DNA from 2 places in the Variovorax sp. 01N429 genome. Region 1 is predicted to be linked to the other one. Evidence: predicted binding sites of a transcription regulator. Region 1 holds the regulator's gene; the other holds the start of a gene.

Evidence for each region. Region 1 encodes HrcA, which represses chaperone genes, less so after heat shock. Its sites were predicted from a motif close to TTAGCACTCNNNNNNNNNGAGTGCTAA; they were not measured.
Region 2: groES (co-chaperone GroES) is a predicted target of HrcA. The motif match lies at 5,040-5,066, and genes of this name have one in related genera.

What each region holds. Positions count from the first base shown of each region.
Region 1 is NZ_JBFTRG010000001.1:50,781-59,269, reverse strand. Features, by position in the region: gene AC1DSF_RS00265 (NAD kinase) at 1-680, opposite strand, end outside; gene hrcA (heat-inducible transcriptional repressor HrcA) at 709-1,713, shown strand; tRNA gene AC1DSF_RS00255 (tRNA-Ile) at 1,769-1,845, shown strand; tRNA gene AC1DSF_RS00250 (tRNA-Arg) at 1,926-2,002, shown strand; gene greB (transcription elongation factor GreB) at 2,692-3,267, shown strand; gene AC1DSF_RS00240 (RelA/SpoT family protein) at 3,279-5,531, opposite strand; gene rpoZ (DNA-directed RNA polymerase subunit omega) at 5,624-5,827, opposite strand; gene gmk (guanylate kinase) at 5,863-6,483, opposite strand; gene AC1DSF_RS00225 (YicC/YloC family endoribonuclease) at 6,495-7,412, opposite strand; gene AC1DSF_RS00220 (serine/threonine protein kinase) at 7,503-8,489, shown strand, end outside.
Region 2 is NZ_JBFTRG010000020.1:13,897-22,385, reverse strand. Features, by position in the region: gene AC1DSF_RS25850 (cytochrome b/b6 domain-containing protein) at 1-614, opposite strand, end outside; gene AC1DSF_RS25845 (response regulator transcription factor) at 713-1,429, shown strand; gene AC1DSF_RS25840 (sensor histidine kinase) at 1,426-2,892, shown strand; gene groL (chaperonin GroEL) at 2,971-4,623, opposite strand; gene groES (co-chaperone GroES) at 4,672-4,962, opposite strand; gene AC1DSF_RS25825 (helix-turn-helix domain-containing protein) at 5,754-5,984, opposite strand; gene AC1DSF_RS25820 (UvrD-helicase domain-containing protein) at 6,472-7,905, opposite strand; gene AC1DSF_RS25815 (ATP-dependent nuclease) at 7,898-8,489, opposite strand, start outside.

The DNA of each region.
Region 1 (8,489 bases):
GGGCGGTTGGAAAGGGTGTGCGGTGCGATTGGCACAAGGATCCAGCCTGGGACAGCCGGATGCAACAAAGGCCCGCCCGCCGACAGCGCATAGGCAGTCGACCCCGTCGGCGACGCAATGATCATTCCGTCTGCCCGCTGGTTCGCCACGAAATGACGGCCGACCGTTACTCGCAATTCCACCATTCCGGATGTGGCGCCGCGATTCACGACCACGTCGTTCATGGCTTGGGCGTCGAAGACCGACACGCCCTCGCGCATTACCTGCGCGTGCATGAGGCTGCGGTGGTCCTCTTCGTATTCGCCGGCAAGCATTGGAATCAGCGTCGCCTGGTAGTTGTCCAGTGCGATGTCGGTGATGAACCCGAGGCGCCCCCGGTTGATGCCGATCAGTGGAACACCGTATGGCGCGAGCTGCCGTCCGATGCCGAGCATGGTTCCGTCGCCTCCGACCACCAGGCCGAGGTCGCACTCTTCCCCGATTTCTTCGACGGTGAGCGCCTTGTAGCGGCTCACTTCGACGATTTCCGCCTGGGACTGCTCGACAAAGACAGTGCAGCCTTGTGATTCGAGGAACGCGCCGATGCCCTCCATGACTTCGTCGAGAGCGCCGCATTGCGCCCGAGCACCAGAAGCCTGGTACTTGCCAATGAGTGCGACGTGACGAAAGCGAGGGCCCATCTACAAATTACAACATTAAAATTGCCCGATGCTGGACGATCGCGCCAAGTTGCTGCTGAAGACACTCGTCGAGCGCTATATCGCCGAGGGCCAGCCCGTCGGCTCCCGCACTCTGTCTCGCGCCTCTGGACTGGATCTTTCGCCCGCGACGATCCGCAACGTGATGTCCGACCTCGAGACCCTCGGGTTGATCGCAAGCCCACATACGTCGGCAGGCCGCATCCCCACGGCACGCGGCTATCGGCTTTTTGTCGACACCATGCTGACGGCGCAACGTGAACACCTCGCCGCGCCAAGCCTTGCCCCGGACCAGCCGCAGAAGGTCATCGCCAATGCCGCGAACTTGCTGTCGAGCCTTTCGCAATTCGTCGGGGTTGTCATGGCCCCGCGGCGCGCCTCCATCTTCAGGCAGATCGAATTTCTCCGGCTTTCCGATCGCCGATTGCTTGTGATCATCGTCTCGCCGGATGGCGACGTGCAGAACAGGGTCATCTTTCCCGAGGCCGACTATTCGCAATCGCAGCTAGTGGAGGCATCGAACTACATCAACGCCCACTATGCGGGGCTGTCGATCGAGCAGGTGCGCGACCGACTGCAGTCGGAAGTCGAGCAACTGCGCGGCGAAATCGCGGAACTGATGCAGGCGGCCGTCAAAGTGAGCTCGGAAGTCCTGACCGAGGCGCAGGACGAAGTAGTGATCTCCGGAGAGCGCAATTTACTTGCGGTCACCGATTTCTCCAGCGACATGGGCCATTTGCGTCGTGCTTTCGAACTGTTCGAGCAAAAGGCCCAGTTGATGCGTCTGCTGGACGTTTCCAGCCAGGCCGAAGGTGTGCGCATCTTCATCGGCGGCGAAAGCCAGGTCGTGCCGTTCGACGACCTCTCGATCGTGAGCGCGAACTACGAGGTCGATGGTCAAGTAGTGGGGACCTTGGGCGTCATCGGCCCGACTCGAATGCCGTACGACCGGATGATCCAGATCGTCGACATCACGTCGAAGCTCGTCACGAACGCTTTGAGCCATCGGAAGTAGCGAAGTAAAGGAAGCAGGAGTGCGCGCCTGTGTCCCACTAGAATCCGGATCGCGTGGGCCGTTAGCTCAGTTGGTTAGAGCAGCGGACTCATAATCCGTTGGTCGCTGGTTCAAGCCCAGCACGGCCTACCACCCCGTTTTTTTCTTTGCCTTGCGTGAAGCTCTGGATCGAGAAAAAGTGTCCAGTTTTGAATGCTATACTTGCAAGCTGTGCGGCTGTAGCTCAGTTGGATAGAGTACTTGGCTACGAACCAAGGGGTCGTGGGTTCAATTCCTGCCAGCCGCACCATCTCAATAAAGGGTTAGCTCGTTGACGCGAGCTAACCCTTTTTCTTTGGTGCGGCCGTATTCGCAGGTTCTTCCCGGCGCATGAAAAAGCCCGCCGAAGCGGGCGAAAGGACCTTGGAGTCCAGAGGAGAGCGTTCATTGTGAGCGTCTCCGGCCGCTTGTGTCCAGAACTACGTCACCTGATGTAAGTGGCGCTCCCGGCCGACTATGCCGTTGACACTACCGCGCTCAGGGCCGAAAGCGCCAAGCCTTTTACCCGCGGCCATAATCGTTGACGGCGAAGCCAGCGCTGCTTGGAGTGACTACCCTCTATCCATCAGATGGAGGGTCCCACGTTTCCTTCCTGGCCTTCTTTGGGGACAACAAGATGAGCTCATTGCAAATGTTCCTGCCAGTCTCCGAGCCTGCTCGCAGCGAGGCACTTTCTCGCCTGAAGCGAACACATCATTTGCCGCGCCATCTCGTCAAGGGCATTGCTCTTGGAGAGCAAGGGAAGAGATTGGTTGTTCCGGACATCTCTCGGCAAGTCGAGCAGTCCCTGCCAGTCTCGGACACCTCAGACGCGTCCGCGCCCGAGCAGCAGTCTGGCTGACCCTGCGGCCCTCTGGCAAGGGCAATTTCCAGCGACCGACGATCGCCCGGTGTGATACAACCGGCGCCCGATTTTCCTGTGGGTCGAAGGCTGGAGCAATGAGCAAGGCATTCACGAAAGAAAACGACGCCGACGACGATGAAAGCGGAGAAGGCAGCGCTCTGCCTCCGCTTCCGGCCGGCGGCAAGAACTACATCACGCCGGCTGGTTACGCGCGGCTGCGATCCGAATTGCTCGATTTGATGGACACGGAGCGTCCGAAGGTGGTCGAAGCGGTCCATTGGGCCGCGAAGAATGGAGATCGCTCGGAGAACGGCGACTACCTTTACGGCAAGAAGCGCCTGCGCGAGATCGACCGCAGGATTCGTTTTCTCACCAAACGGCTCGAGGTCGCCGAAGTCACCGATCCGTCAGTGCATCACGGCAGCGACCAGGTGTTCTTCGGTTCGACCGTGCTGTATGCGGACGAGAACGGCGACGAACGTTCGGTCACGATTCTTGGCATCGATGAAGCCGATAGCGCTCAGTCACAAGTCAGCTGGATTTCGCCGATCGCGCGCGCGCTCCTCAAAACCAGAGAGGGAGATGTCGTCAAACTCGCCACGCCGGGCGGCGTGCATGAGATCGAAGTGCTGTCGGTGAGCTATCCGCCGCCTTCGGACGGACCCCATTGAGCCGCTGAGATTCAGGGGACCGGCACCGTCCGGGTAGCGGCAAGGACTGAGGAGGTCCGCCGAACAGCGCGCAATACGACGTCGAGGTGCGTGCGGTCGCGCACCGCGATCACGAAGCGCAAATCGGTGGAGTCCTGCGGAGTCTCATCCGCCATCTCCACGTGCGTGATGTCGGCCTCGGTATCCGCGAGCGTAGCGGCGACCCGCGCCAATACGCCCTTGTCGTTGCGAACGGTAATGACCACTCCCGTTTCAAAAGCCCGGACCGGATCATCTGCCCATTCGACCGCGAAGAATCGTTCGCTGTCCTTGTAGCGCAGACGCTGGCCGACACCGCATTCCTCCGTGTGCACGACCAGGCCTTCGCCGTGCCCGAGATAGCCCACGATCGGGTCGCCCGGAATAGGGCGACAGCAAAGTGCGAAGCGCACGGATGAGTTTTCGCTGCCGTCCAGCGTGACAGCGCCTTGCGAAACGGCATCATGCGCCGCGAATCGCTCACGACTCAGCATCAGCGCATCGGGCTTTTCGCCACGTTCGGCCATCAGCGCCATCAACCGCTTTGCCACAATGCTTGCGATGCGCTTGCCCAGTCCGATGTCGGTCAGCAATTCGGCCCGCGTTCGGTTGCCGGTGAACCGCAGGAGCTTTTCCCACAGTTGTTGATGCTCGGCGTCGTCGACCGGCAGATTCCCGAGACCTTCGGCGCGCAGAGCCTGCGCCAGCAGCTTTTCGCCCAACCCTTCGGACTCTGCATGCGCGAGCGTCTTGAGATAGTGACGAATCTTGGAGCGGGCCCGCCCGGTCCGCACGAAACCCAGCCACGCAGGATTGGGCGTCGAAACGGGCGCCGTGATGATCTCCACGACGTCTCCGTTCTTGAGTTCGGTGCGAAGCGGAACCTGATCGCCGTTGATGCGCGCGGCCGAGGTGTGGTCGCCGATGTTGCTGTGAATCGCATAGGCAAAGTCCACCACGGTCGCGCCACGCGGGAGCGCCATGATCTGACTCTTCGGCGTGAAGACATAGACCGCATCAGGAAAGAGATCGACCTTGACGTGATCCCAGAATTCGGCCGCGTCGCGCGTCTCATCCTGGATGTCGAGCAGCGACTGGAGCCACTTGGCACCCAGCCGCTCGCTGGTCGGCGCCGTTGGCTCCGCGGCCTTGTAGAGCCAATGCGCCGCGACGCCCGATTCGGCGACCACGTGCATGGCTTCGGTCCGCAATTGGAATTCGACGTTCACGCCGGCTGGCCCCACCAGGGTGGTGTGGAGCGACTGATAGCCGTTGAGCTTGGCGATCGCGATGTGGTCCTTGAATTTGCCGGGCAGCGGCTTGTACATCTGGTGCAGGATGCCAAGCCCCGTGTAGCAGGAAATCACGCTGGGCACGATCAGCCGGAAACCATAAATATCGGTGACCTGGGCGAAGCTCAGGTGCTTTTCGTCCATCTTCCGGTAAATCGAATAAAGGGTTTTTTCGCGCCCTGCGATGCGTACGCTCATCGACGCGTTGGCAAAGGCTGTCTCTACTTCCTGCTGAACCTTCTGGATAAGGTCTCGACGTCGTCCTCGGGCCTTCGCGACCGCTTTGGCAAGAATGGCGTAGCGCCATGGACGCAGGTGCCGAAAGGACAAGTCCTGCAGCTCCCTGTAGGTTTGGTTGAGGCCCAACCGATGCGCGATAGGTGCGTAGATTTCGAGCGTTTCGCGCGAGATGCGCGCCCATTTTTCGCGCGGCGCGTCGTCCAGCGTACGCATGTTGTGCGTCCGGTCAGCGAGCTTGACCAGGATGACCCGCACATCCCGCGCCATGGCAAGAAGCATCTTGCGGAATGACTCCGCCTGGTTTTCTTCGCGCGTATTGAAGCGGAGTTTGTCGAGCTTGGTGAGACCGTCGACCAGCTCCGCAACAGGGGCTCCGAAGCGTTCAATCAGTTCTGACTTGGTCACCCCGCAGTCTTCGATCGCGTCATGCAGCAGAGCCGCCATCAAGGCCTGCGCGTCGAGCTTCCATTCTGCGCATTGGGCAGCGACTGCAATCGGATGCGTAATGTAGGGCTCGCCGCTGTTGCGCAGCTGGCCCAGATGCGCTTCGTCGGCGAAGCGATAGGCGCGGCGAACTTGGTCGATGTCCTCGGCGCCAAGATAGTCAAGCCGGTCGGTCAGCGCGGCGAAGCTCGCGGCGGCCGCATTCAGCGCCGCCGGACTCGGCTGGGGGCTTCGAGGAGCCTCGGATTGGGGCTTGACGACCGCACTCATAACTGCCACTTTAGCGTGGCAGCCGGGTCGACGCATTCAGGCATAAAAAAAGCACCGCATGCGGTGCTTCCTTGTTGCTTGTCTGCATCAGGTCAGCCGGGGACCTTTTTGAGCATTTCCAGACCGATCTTGCCTTCGGCGATTTCACGAAGCGCGGTCACGCCTGGTTTGTTCTTGCTTTCAATCTTCGGGGCGTGTCCCTGGCTCAGCATGCGGGCGCGGTAGGTCGCGGCCAGCACGAGTTGAAAACGATTCGGGATTTGTTGCAGGCAATCTTCGACGGTGATGCGGGCCATGAGGGTCTTTCGGCGGTGGGCTGACGGTTGGCGGATCAGGGAATGTTCAGTGCGGCAAAGGTGCTTGCACGTATGCGGCGCTGTGCAGAATAGCGAAGCCGCTGAGCGTGGACGATCGCTTTCAGATCGAAAAGTGCGCGCTCAAAAACCTCGTTAATTATAACGAAATCAAATTCGCTGGCCCTGGCCATTTCTTCTGCTGCGTTTTTCAATCGCAGCTCGATGACCGAGGCGCTGTCCTCCCCGCGCCGCTCGAGCCGGGAGCGCAGCTCCTCCCAGCTAGGGGGAAGAATGAAGATCATCACGGCGTTCGAGAATGTCTTCCGGATCTGCAGCGCTCCCTGGAAATCGATCTCGAGAATGACGTCTGCGCCTTGCGCAATACGCTCTTCGATGGCTTTTTTAGACGTGCCGTAGCGCTGGCCATGAACGTGCGCCCATTCGACGAAAGCTTCAGCGGCCACCATGGCGTCAAACTCTGAGTGGGACGCGAAAAAGTATTCCCGGCCGTGCTTTTCCTGACCCCTCGGGGGACGGGTCGTGTGTGAGACCGAAGGTTGCACAGCCGAATCGAGTTCCATCAACGCCTTGACCAGACTCGATTTGCCCGCGCCGCTCGGCGCAGCGACCACGAAGATGTTGCCGGGGTAGTCCATTCGCTGGTTCTCTATTCGATGTTCTGGACCTGCTCGCGCATTTGCTCGATGAGGACTTTCATGTCCACGCCGATGCGCGTGAGTTCGAGGGTCGCGGATTTCGAGCCCAGCGTATTGGCTTCGCGATGCAATTCCTGAATCAGAAAGTCGAGCCGCTTGCCGATTTCTCCGCCTTTCTTGACAAGGCGCTCGATCTCGTCGAGATGGGAGTTCAACCGGGTCAGTTCTTCCGCGACGTCGATGCGGATCGCGAAAGCAGTGGCCTCGGTCAATGCACGATCCTGTGCCGCATCTGGGGGCGTGGCGCCGCCGCTCAGACCCATGGCTTCCTGCCAGCGCTCGAGGAAGCGTGTGCGCTGCTGCTCCACGAGCATGGGCACCAACGGCAACGCCTGCATCGCGAGCCCGCGCAATTGCTCAAGATGATCTTGCAGCATGCGGGCGAGACGGGAGCCTTCGCGCTCCCTGGCAGACATCAGGGCCTTCAACGTCTTCTCTGTCAATGCGGTGATCTCCGGACCCCAGTCGCCCCTTATCGCGCTGTCGCCCGAGGCGAGCCGCAGTACATCCGCGACGCTGAGATCCCGAGCGCTGGGCAGCCACGACTTGATCTGGTCCTGCACGCCATTGAGGCGTTGCAGCAACTTTGCCGAGGGCTCGCCCACCCCTGCGGCTGCCGTCGATTCAATTGCAGCACGGACTTCGACCTTGCCGCGCTTGAGCTGCTTGGTAATGACCTCGCGCAGCGCCGGTTCGTGCTGGCGCAGTTCCTCGGGCAACTTGAAAGTCAGGTCGAGAAAACGGCTGTTGACGGAGCGGATCTCGACCCCGAGACGAGCTCCGGCGGGAGGGCGCGCCTCGGCTTCTGGGTGGCCGCCTGCAGGGCTGTTTTGCCCGCTGGCATAGCCGGTCATGCTGTAAACTGGCATTGCGCCTCGCTGTGAATCTGTTGTTTGCACCGTGACGTCGGCACGGCGTTCGCTTGCCGCACCATCGCCTTCGGGCGAAACTCCCGGATTATGTCAAAGGTCAAACCTTCGCCCTTGCTGCCAGACACGGTCATTGGCGGTTATCGCGTCGTGCGCCGGCTTTCGGCGGGTGGTTTTGGTGTTGTCTACCTCGCCGTCGACCATAGTGGCCAGCAGGTTGCCATCAAGGAATATCTTCCGTCGTCCCTAGCGACTCGAGGCACTGGCGAGCTGGCGCCGCAAGTCCCGCCCGAAAAGCTTTCACTTTACCGCCTTGGACTGAAGAGCTTCTTCGAAGAAGGTCGTTCGCTCGCGCAGATCTCGCATGCCTCGGTCGTGAGCGTTCTCAATTTCTTCCGCGAGAACGAGACGGTCTACATGGTCATGAATTATCTGGAGGGTGCGACCCTGCAGGACTTCATCGTCACCGCGCGCGACCTCAAAAAGCAAAAGGTCTTCCGCGAATCCACGATTCGTTCGTTGTTCGACGAAATCCTCCGTGGCTTGCGCATCGTTCATCAGCACAAGATGCTGCATCTGGACATCAAGCCGGCCAACATCTTCGTGACCGACGACGACCGGGCGGTGATGATCGATTTCGGCGCGGCGCGCGAAGTGCTGTCCAAGGAAGGCAATTTCATCCGGCCGATGTACACGCCCGGATTCGCGGCGCCTGAGATGTACCGCCGCGACTCATCCATGGGGCCCTGGACGGACATCTACGCCATCGGCGCGTGCATCTACGCGTGCATGCAGGGGTATCCGCCGAACGACGCGCCGCAGCGCATCGAAAAAGATCGCCTCGGCCTTTCGCTGTCCCGGCTGCGCGGCATCTACTCGGACAACCTTATCGAGGTGGTCGAGTGGTGCATGTCGCTCGATCCGCTTTCGCGTCCGCAGTCCGTTTTCGCCCTGCAGAAGGAGTTGAGCCGGGAGGGGGAGCGCCGCTATACCAAGCTCACGGTCGGTGAAAAAGTAAGACTTTCCATAGACAACATGCGTTCATTTGAAAAGAAGGGGTTGCCCAAAGCGGCAGCA
Region 2 (8,489 bases), on a different contig from region 1:
CTGCCCAGCATCGTGAGCAGCGTTCGCGGGACCAGCGCGACCATCACGAGATGGACGGCGACGAAGGCAACCAGCGCGGCCATCGCGCAGAAGTGAATGCGGCGGGCGAACTCGTAGCCGCCGAGCAGTTCACGCAGACCCGCAAACTGCACTGACTTCCATAGCACCAAGCCGGAAACCACCAGCACGGCAATGTCGACCATCACGAACAGATACGCCAGGCGCTGCACGTTGTTGTAGCGCCGCGGGTCCGCGTGCGACAGCTTGCCGCGCAAGGCCGCAAGCGCATCTCGCCAGACGCCGGCCGGCGACAGCGGGAAGAACTTGCGCCAGAGCCGGCCGCTCGCCACGTTGAGCACCAGATAGGTCAGGCCGTTGATCGCCAGCAGCCACATCGCGGCAAAGTGCCACTGCAGCGCGCCGCCGAGCCAACCGCCCAGGGTGATCGAAGGAGGAAACTCGAATCCGAAAAGTGGTGATGCGTCGTAGATGCGCCAGCCGCTCGTGACCAGCACCAGCACGGCCAGGGCATTGAGCCAGTGCGTGATGCGCATCCACAGCGGGTGGATGGGTGCCTTGCCAGATGAAGCGGATGGAGTGGACTCGCTTTGCATGGGGCAGATTCTTGGGCGGACCCCATGGCCGATTCATCACGGAGAGTTCAATTAATCGTGATAAATGCGCCGCCGATATCGCCGCACAATCCGTTTTCATGGACTCAGCCAAACGCGTTCTGATCGTCGAGGACGATGCGCACATCGCCGAACTGATGGGCATGCATCTTCAGGACGAGGGCTACGCCATCACGCATGCCGCCGATGGCGATGCCGGCTTGCGCGAACTGGAGCGCGGAAGCTGGGACGCGTTGATCCTCGATCTGATGCTGCCGGGCGTGGACGGGCTGGAAATCTGCCGCAGGGCGCGGGCCATGACGCGCTATACCCCGATCATCATCACGAGTGCGCGGTCCAGCGAGGTGCATCGCATCCTGGGCCTCGAACTCGGCGCTGACGACTACCTGGCCAAGCCGTTCTCGGTGCTGGAACTGGTGGCGCGGGTCAGGGCCTTGCTGCGGCGCACCGACGCCCTGGCGCGCAATGCGCGAATGGAGGCAGGACGGCTGGACATCGGCAACCTCGGCATCGATCCGGTCGCCCGGGAAGTGCAGGTCGATGGCAAGCCTGTCGAACTCACGCCGCGGGAGTTCGATCTGCTGCACTTCTTTGCGCGCCATCCGGGCAAGGTGTTCTCGCGGCTCGACCTGCTCAACCATGTCTGGGGTTACCAGCACGACGGGTATGAGCACACAGTCAACACGCACATCAATCGCCTGCGCATGAAGATCGAGGCTGACCCGTCGCAGCCGCGCTGCATCCTCACCGTCTGGGGGCGCGGCTACAAGCTGGCGCCGCAGGAGGCCGGACCATGAGCCTGCATGCAAGCTTGTCGCGCCGCATCTCGGTGGTCTTTGCCGTGCTGCTGCTGGCGTGCTGCAGTGCCTCGATCTGGCTGCAGATGCATGCGAGCAGCCGCTACGAGCAGGAGGTGACGCAGCGGCTTTCGCTCGGCCTGGCTGCGCACATTGCCGAGAACTCGACGTTGATGGAGCGCGACGGGCCCAACCCTGCGGCGGTGAGCGACCTTTTCGACAAGCTGATGGCCGTGAATCCCAGCGTCGAGCTTTACCTGCTGGGGCTCGATGGCCGCATCCAAGGGCAGGCGGCCCCGCCCGGACATCTGAAGCGCGACCGCGTCGATATGGCGCCGATACGGCGGTTGCTCGACGGCGCGCCATTGCCGGTCCTGGGTGACGATCCGCGCGGCAATGGCACGCGCAAGGTATTCAGCGCCGCGCCGTTGCGGGTGGGCGGGCAGGAGGTCGGCTATGTCTACGTGGTCCTGTCGGGCGAAGAGCGTGACGCGCTGCTGGCGGACGCTGTGGCGAGCAATGTATTGCGCACGACACTGTGGTCCGTGGCGCTGGTCGCCCTGCTGGGCCTGATTGCAGGATTGGTGGCTTTTCGGCTCATCACCCGGCCCTTGCGCGAGTTGACCGGTGCGGTGCGCAAGTTCGAGAACGATGGCGTGGCGGCGCTCCAGGATGTGGAACCGGCGTTCGAGCGCGTCGGCCGCGGAGGAGACGAGATCGCCACGCTTGCCCAGGCCTTCGCGCAGATGACGCGGCGAATCGCCGAGCAATGGCGCGAACTCACGCAGCAGGACCAGCAGCGGCGCGAGCTGTTCGCCAACATCTCGCACGACCTGCGCACGCCGCTGACGTCACTGCACGGCTACCTCGAGACGCTGTTGATCAAGGCCGACACGCTCGACACGGCGGAAAGGCGCCGTTACCTCGAAATCGCGCTGGCACAGAGTCGCAAGGTCACCCGGCTTTCGCAGGAGCTCTTCGAACTGGCGCGACTGGAATATGGCGTGGTCAAACTCGAGAAGGAGCAATTCGCGCTCGCTGACCTTGTGCAGGACGTGTTCCAGAAGTTCGAGCTGGCCGCCGAGGCGCGGCATCAACGGCTGGTGGCCGACATTGCACCGGACCTGCCCGGCGTGTCGGCAGACCTCGGCATGATCGAACGCGTGCTGACCAACCTGCTGGACAACGCCATCCGCCACACACCCGCTGGCGGCGAGATCATGGTGCAGTTGCGCCAGGACAAGGCCGGCGTGCAGGTCGAGATCAGCGACACCGGGCCGGGTATTCCGAGCGAGCTTCGCACCGCCATCTTCACGCGGCCGATGTTCTCGTCGGCGGGAGGCCGAAGCGGTGGGCTGGGGCTGGTGATCGTGAAGCGCATCCTCCAGCTGCATGGCAGTGACATCCGCTTGCTGCCGCGTGTCGACAAAGGGGCCGTGTTTTCTTTTCTGCTGAGCACCTGAGAGCCGCATTTCAGACGAAAAAAAGCCCCGGGGCTCACGCCTCGGGGCTTTTTGGACTGGCTGGAAGCCGGGCCGGGATTACATCCCCATGCCGCCCATGCCACCCATGCCGCCCATGTCTGGCATGCCGCCGCCAGCGCCGGCTTCTTCCTTCGGTGCGTCGGCGACCATGGCTTCGGTCGTCAGCAGCAGCGAGGAAACCGAAGCGGCGTTTTGCAGTGCGGTGCGGGTCACCTTGGTCGGGTCCAGGATGCCCAGTTGGAGCATGTCGCCGTAGGTGTCGTTGGCGGCGTTGAAGCCGTAGTTGCCCTTGCCGGCCAACACAGCGTTCACGACCACGCTGGCTTCGCCGCCGGCGTTGTTGACGATCTCGCGCAGAGGCGCTTCGATGGCCTTGAGCACCAGCTTGATACCGGCGTCCTGATCAGCGTTGTCGCCCTTGAGCTTGTCGCCCACGGCTTGCTTGGCGCGCAGCAGGGCCACGCCACCACCGGCAACCACGCCTTCTTCCACTGCAGCGCGGGTGGCGTGCAGGGCGTCTTCGACGCGAGCCTTCTTTTCCTTCATTTCGACTTCGGTGGCAGCGCCAACCTTGATCACTGCCACGCCGCCGGCCAGCTTGGCCACGCGCTCTTGCAGCTTTTCGCGGTCGTAGTCGCTGGTCGCTTCTTCGATCTGCACGCGGACTTGCTTCACGCGGGCTTCGATGTCGGCAGCGGCGCCCGAACCGTCGATGATGATGGTGTTTTCCTTGCCCACTTCGATGCGCTTGGCTTGGCCGAGGTCAGCCAGCGTCACCTTCTCGAGGGTCAGGCCGACTTCTTCAGCGATGACCTTGCCGCCCGTCAGGATGGCGATGTCTTCGAGCATGGCCTTGCGGCGGTCGCCGAAGCCAGGTGCCTTGACGGCCACGACCTTCAGGATGCCGCGGATCGTGTTCACGACCAGCGTCGCCAGGGCTTCGCCTTCGACTTCTTCGGCAATGATCAGCAGCGGACGGCCGGCCTTTGCCACTTGCTCCAACGTGGGCAGCAGGTCGCGGATGTTGCTGATCTTCTTGTCGAACAGCAGCACGAACGGGTTTTCCAGAATCGCGCTTTGCTTTTCGGGGTTGTTGATGAAGTAGGGCGACAGGTAACCGCGGTCGAACTGCATGCCTTCGACGACGTCGAGTTCGCTGTCGAGCGACTTGCCGTCTTCAACGGTGATCACGCCTTCCTTGCCAACCTTGTCCATTGCGTCAGCGATGAGCTTGCCGATGGTTTCGTCGCTGTTGGCCGAGATCGAGCCGACTTGCGCGATTTCCTTCGAGGTCGTGGTGGCCTTGGAAGCCTTCTTCAGCTCGGCGACCAGGGCGGTCACTGCCTTGTCGATGCCGCGCTTCAGGTCCATCGGGTTCATGCCGGCAGCCACCAGCTTGAAACCTTCGCGAACGATGGCTTGTGCCAGCACGGTCGCGGTGGTGGTGCCGTCACCGGCGTTGTCCGAAGTCTTGGAGGCCACTTCCTTCACGAGCTGGGCGCCCATGTTCTGGAGCTTGTCCTTGAGTTCGATTTCCTTGGCGACGGACACGCCGTCCTTGGTCACGGTGGGGGCGCCGAAGGAGCGCTCGAGGACCACGTTGCGGCCCTTGGGACCCAGGGTGACCTTGACTGCGTTGGCGAGGATGTTCACACCTTCGACCATGCGCGCGCGGGCTTCGCCGCCGAAGACTACGTCTTTTGCTGCCATGAGTTTTCTCCGAGATTCAGTTGGATGAGAGGGATGAAGGGTGAGAAATTACTTCTCGACGACTGCGAACAGGTCGTCTTCCTTCATGACCAGCAGTTCGTCGCCATCGACCTTGACGGTCTGGCCGCTGTACTTGCCGAAGAGGACGCGGTCGCCAACCTTGACGCTCATCGCCCCGAGGTCGCCCTTGTCGTTCTTCTTGCCAGGACCGACCGCCAGGACTTCACCCTGATCGGGCTTTTCCGCGGCGTTGTCGGGGATCACGATGCCCGAGGCGGTCTTGGTTTCGCTTTCAATGCGCTTGACGATCACGCGATCGTGCAAAGGACGAAGTTTCATTGCATCTCCTGATAAGAAACGGGGGTTTGGTCCGAAGCCGGCATGGTGCCGGCTCCGCATCGCGAAGTGCGGTGCTGTTAGCACTCAACTTCGACGAGTGCTAATCATAAGGGTGTTTTGCCCGGTTTCAAGAGCGCGCGCGTTGAAGAGCAGATGTCGATTCTCAATCAGTCCTGAACTTTTCTCTCTCAGTTCTGAACACGTGCGCACATGGCCTCCCGCGGTAGGGGACTCTTGCGGTGCCTGCTAGGGGAAATACCTAGCTAGCCACTCAGCCCTGGAGGCCCTGGGCTTCGACGAACAGGCGCCTTTCGGGCCAGAGGAGGTCCGGTGTATGGAACGTGGACATGCCGCGCGATTTGGCGAAGAGCGTGGCCGCGGCGGAGAGGCTAGCGCGGCATGTCCCCTTTGTTGGGGAGTATTGAGGTCTGTCGCGGTTAATCAACATCCGTCGGAAAATTCCATCCAATCGCTGGTCGGTTACAACTGCCGAAACCTCAAATCCCCGGGGTGCGGACAGCAGCATGGTCGGTCAGTGCGGTCAAGAAGGGGCGACGATCACCATCATGTCGCTGGTGCGATTGGGAGAGCGGTCAAGCAAGCGCTCTCCCTGCCGAATTGGTTGAGAGTCGGAGCAGAACTTGCGGAAGCTTGTGAAGTTTGGACGTGGCGGCGCGTTCAACAGAGCGGTCAAGCGCAGGCCGCTCCAATTGTGAAAATCAGCCGCTGTCGTAGGAAGCATGTAGCTGCTCACGCCGCACGCCAACTCCATGTCGTCCAGCGTCGACTGACTACTTATTCACTTTCTCGAGAGCTGTGCGCTTGCCGAGCGCGAACTGCGACCAAGCGCTGAAGCTGCTGTTCGTTGGCGCGCGGCTTTCCCAAAGATAAATGGTAGCGCCGCTCATGCCCACAAGCGTTCCGTAGAAAGCCCCAGACAAGCCAAGCTCGGCCCTTTGGGCAGCAAAACGAGTGGCGCTGAAGCGACGAGGCGTCTCGGCATCGTCGACGGCGGTGATCATCGAAGCGGTCTTCGCCTGAGGGCTAACTGGTTGAGCTGCTTGTGCCGCCCGGCTACTTGGCGCGTCAAGTCGGCGATCTCGCTGGGATACTGCGAGCTTGTTTGTTGAGGCTGTCCATTTCTGCTTGCGCGCAACGCGAGAGATCTCAGACTTCAAGACGGAACCGATGTTGCTCATGCCGCGCATTTGGCCCTGAGGAACTGCGAGTCGCCCCTGAATGGATGTCCGAGTAAGACTGATTGCAGCCGATCGATCTGTGTCAACTCAAAGACCGCTTCACACCCGACTACAGACACAGACGAAGTCCCGCTAGTTCGGCTCCAGACTGAGAACAGTCTTTGACGTCCGATGTTCGAACGACCGGTAGTCCTGAGACCGGGCATCTGCGACGCTAGCATTGCCGTCGTCAACCGCTTGCGGCGAAGTGGAGCCGGTGCACCCGGATAGTTTCGTGCCGCGCAACCGCGGCATCCTGGCAACGGCAACCCTAGACGCTCGGCAAAGTTCCGCCGCTGCAAATGATCGTTAACGACTTTGCACCCCTCGTTATTGCAACATAGAGGTCTTTGGTACCGAGCGAGTCGGCGTCCAAAATCACCGCATGGTCGTACTCAAGCCCCTTGACCAGCAATGTCGTCCCAATGAGCTTCTGATGTCTGATCGGCCTGCCCGTGTGCCGCATTTCTTCTTGGTACAGGTTCGCCGCTTCAAGGAACGTCGCCCCTGCCCCGTCAATGTGCAACTTCAGGACGCTCATGAAGCGGTAGAGCAAATCACGCCGGTAGGCCGCAGTCTCAGGGTTATCCTTCAGCAGCAAGATAAAGGCTTTGAGGTTCTTGCTTGTCGGCGTTGTGAGGTACAGGTTCGCGGCCGCCAGCAAGTTGGGATATTTTGTGGCCTTCGTCTCCTTGGCAATGTTTCCAAGCTTGGTGCCAGCGGTCAGCGTCTTGTCGACGGCAGTGAAGCAGTCCTTGGCGAAATCCAAGACGTGCAGGAACCTAGCCTTCGTGTTCTTGGCGGAATCGAGCTTCTTGACGAACGAGAAGAGCGCCTTGCCTTCCACTTCCTCAATGGAAGAGAAACGGCCTCCCATGGTCCGAGCCAGGCGGTGGGTCTTGTTCTTGGACTCCTGATCCCCGCCATGCAAGGCAATGACGGAGGCGGTGTTGCCTAAGTGCTCACAGAGAAGAGCGTACTGCTTGTTGGGCAGGTACTGGGGATCGGTGTAGGCCCGTTTTACGCATGCAGGCAGGCCGTTGATAAGGTCGATCTTCTGACCCTGCTCCAAGCTCTTTCTCGCGGCCTTGAGCCATGCACCCAACAACGGCTGTCCCGCATTGTCCCAACGCCATGGCTTCTCCAACTGACCCAAGCAGGCGAAATGCGGATAGATGCTAGCGTCCCAATCCACGGGCTTGCCGTCGTCAAAGTCAAAAATGGCCTGCATGGGATCGCCCAGAATGCGGCTAGGCAGCACTTCGGCCAAGGCACACACAAGACCATGCTGCAGATCCGAGCAGTCTTGGTACTCGTCCACGTAAACGCCGGCGTAAGTGGCCTTGACGATACGGCGAACGAAGTCCTTTTTCAGCAGGGTTGAACATGCCTCATAGAGCGTCGCCCACTGCTTGCTCGTTGGGTTTTCAATCTTCCACCCAGAGTTCTTCGGGTATGCAAGGCAAAGACGAAGGGACCAACTGGCAATGGTGTCAATCTGGTACCGGGACGCAGGAACACCGAGGGTGCTCATCTTCGTCTTGATGGAATTGACCCCGGCGAACGTGTGCGTCAAGATCAACTGCCGGTGGGTTCCCGCCTTCACCGCCATGGCAATCAAGTGCGTCTTGCCGTAGCCAGCAGGAGCGATGACATACCCCTTGCCTGTGCATTCACCGAGCTTGATTGCCAGTTCCTCAGACATGCTCAGCCCATTCCCAGAGCTTGGAGAGCTTCACAGGAATGTCCTTCTTTGAAAAATCGGGATCGCCGAAAGAAGGACTGATAGCCTGAACCCACAAGTCGCCTCGGGTGATGTCCTTGAACCAGTCGCAACCCTTCGCCGCCTTCCCGATGGCAAGTCTCAGATCGGCACTTTCCGCCCACGTGCCAACGTCTTCACTGAGTTCCTTTTGATACTTGGAACGCACGTTGGCATAGACGGTCAAGCTGGGAACGGTTTGGGCAAGCTTCACACTGGCGATCACGCTTGCCCACGGCAAGTCCTGAAAGGCCCGTTCCTCCAATGAGAGCCTGTCGGTCCACACATGAACCGGAATGCCCTTGTCTCTCAACTCCGCTTCATGGGCAGGCGAGAACTGCTTCTCGGCGTCTCCGTCAGCAAGGACGCAGACCTCATAGCCAAGCAGCTTGAATGCCTCGGCCAATGCTTTAATCTTGCTCGCACCACCAGCGTTCAACAAGGACACCCCGTGGTATGAGAACGGATCATTGCCTTTTCCGACCTGGTAGTCGTCAAAGCCTCTCAAGAAGCCCACCTCAGTGGCC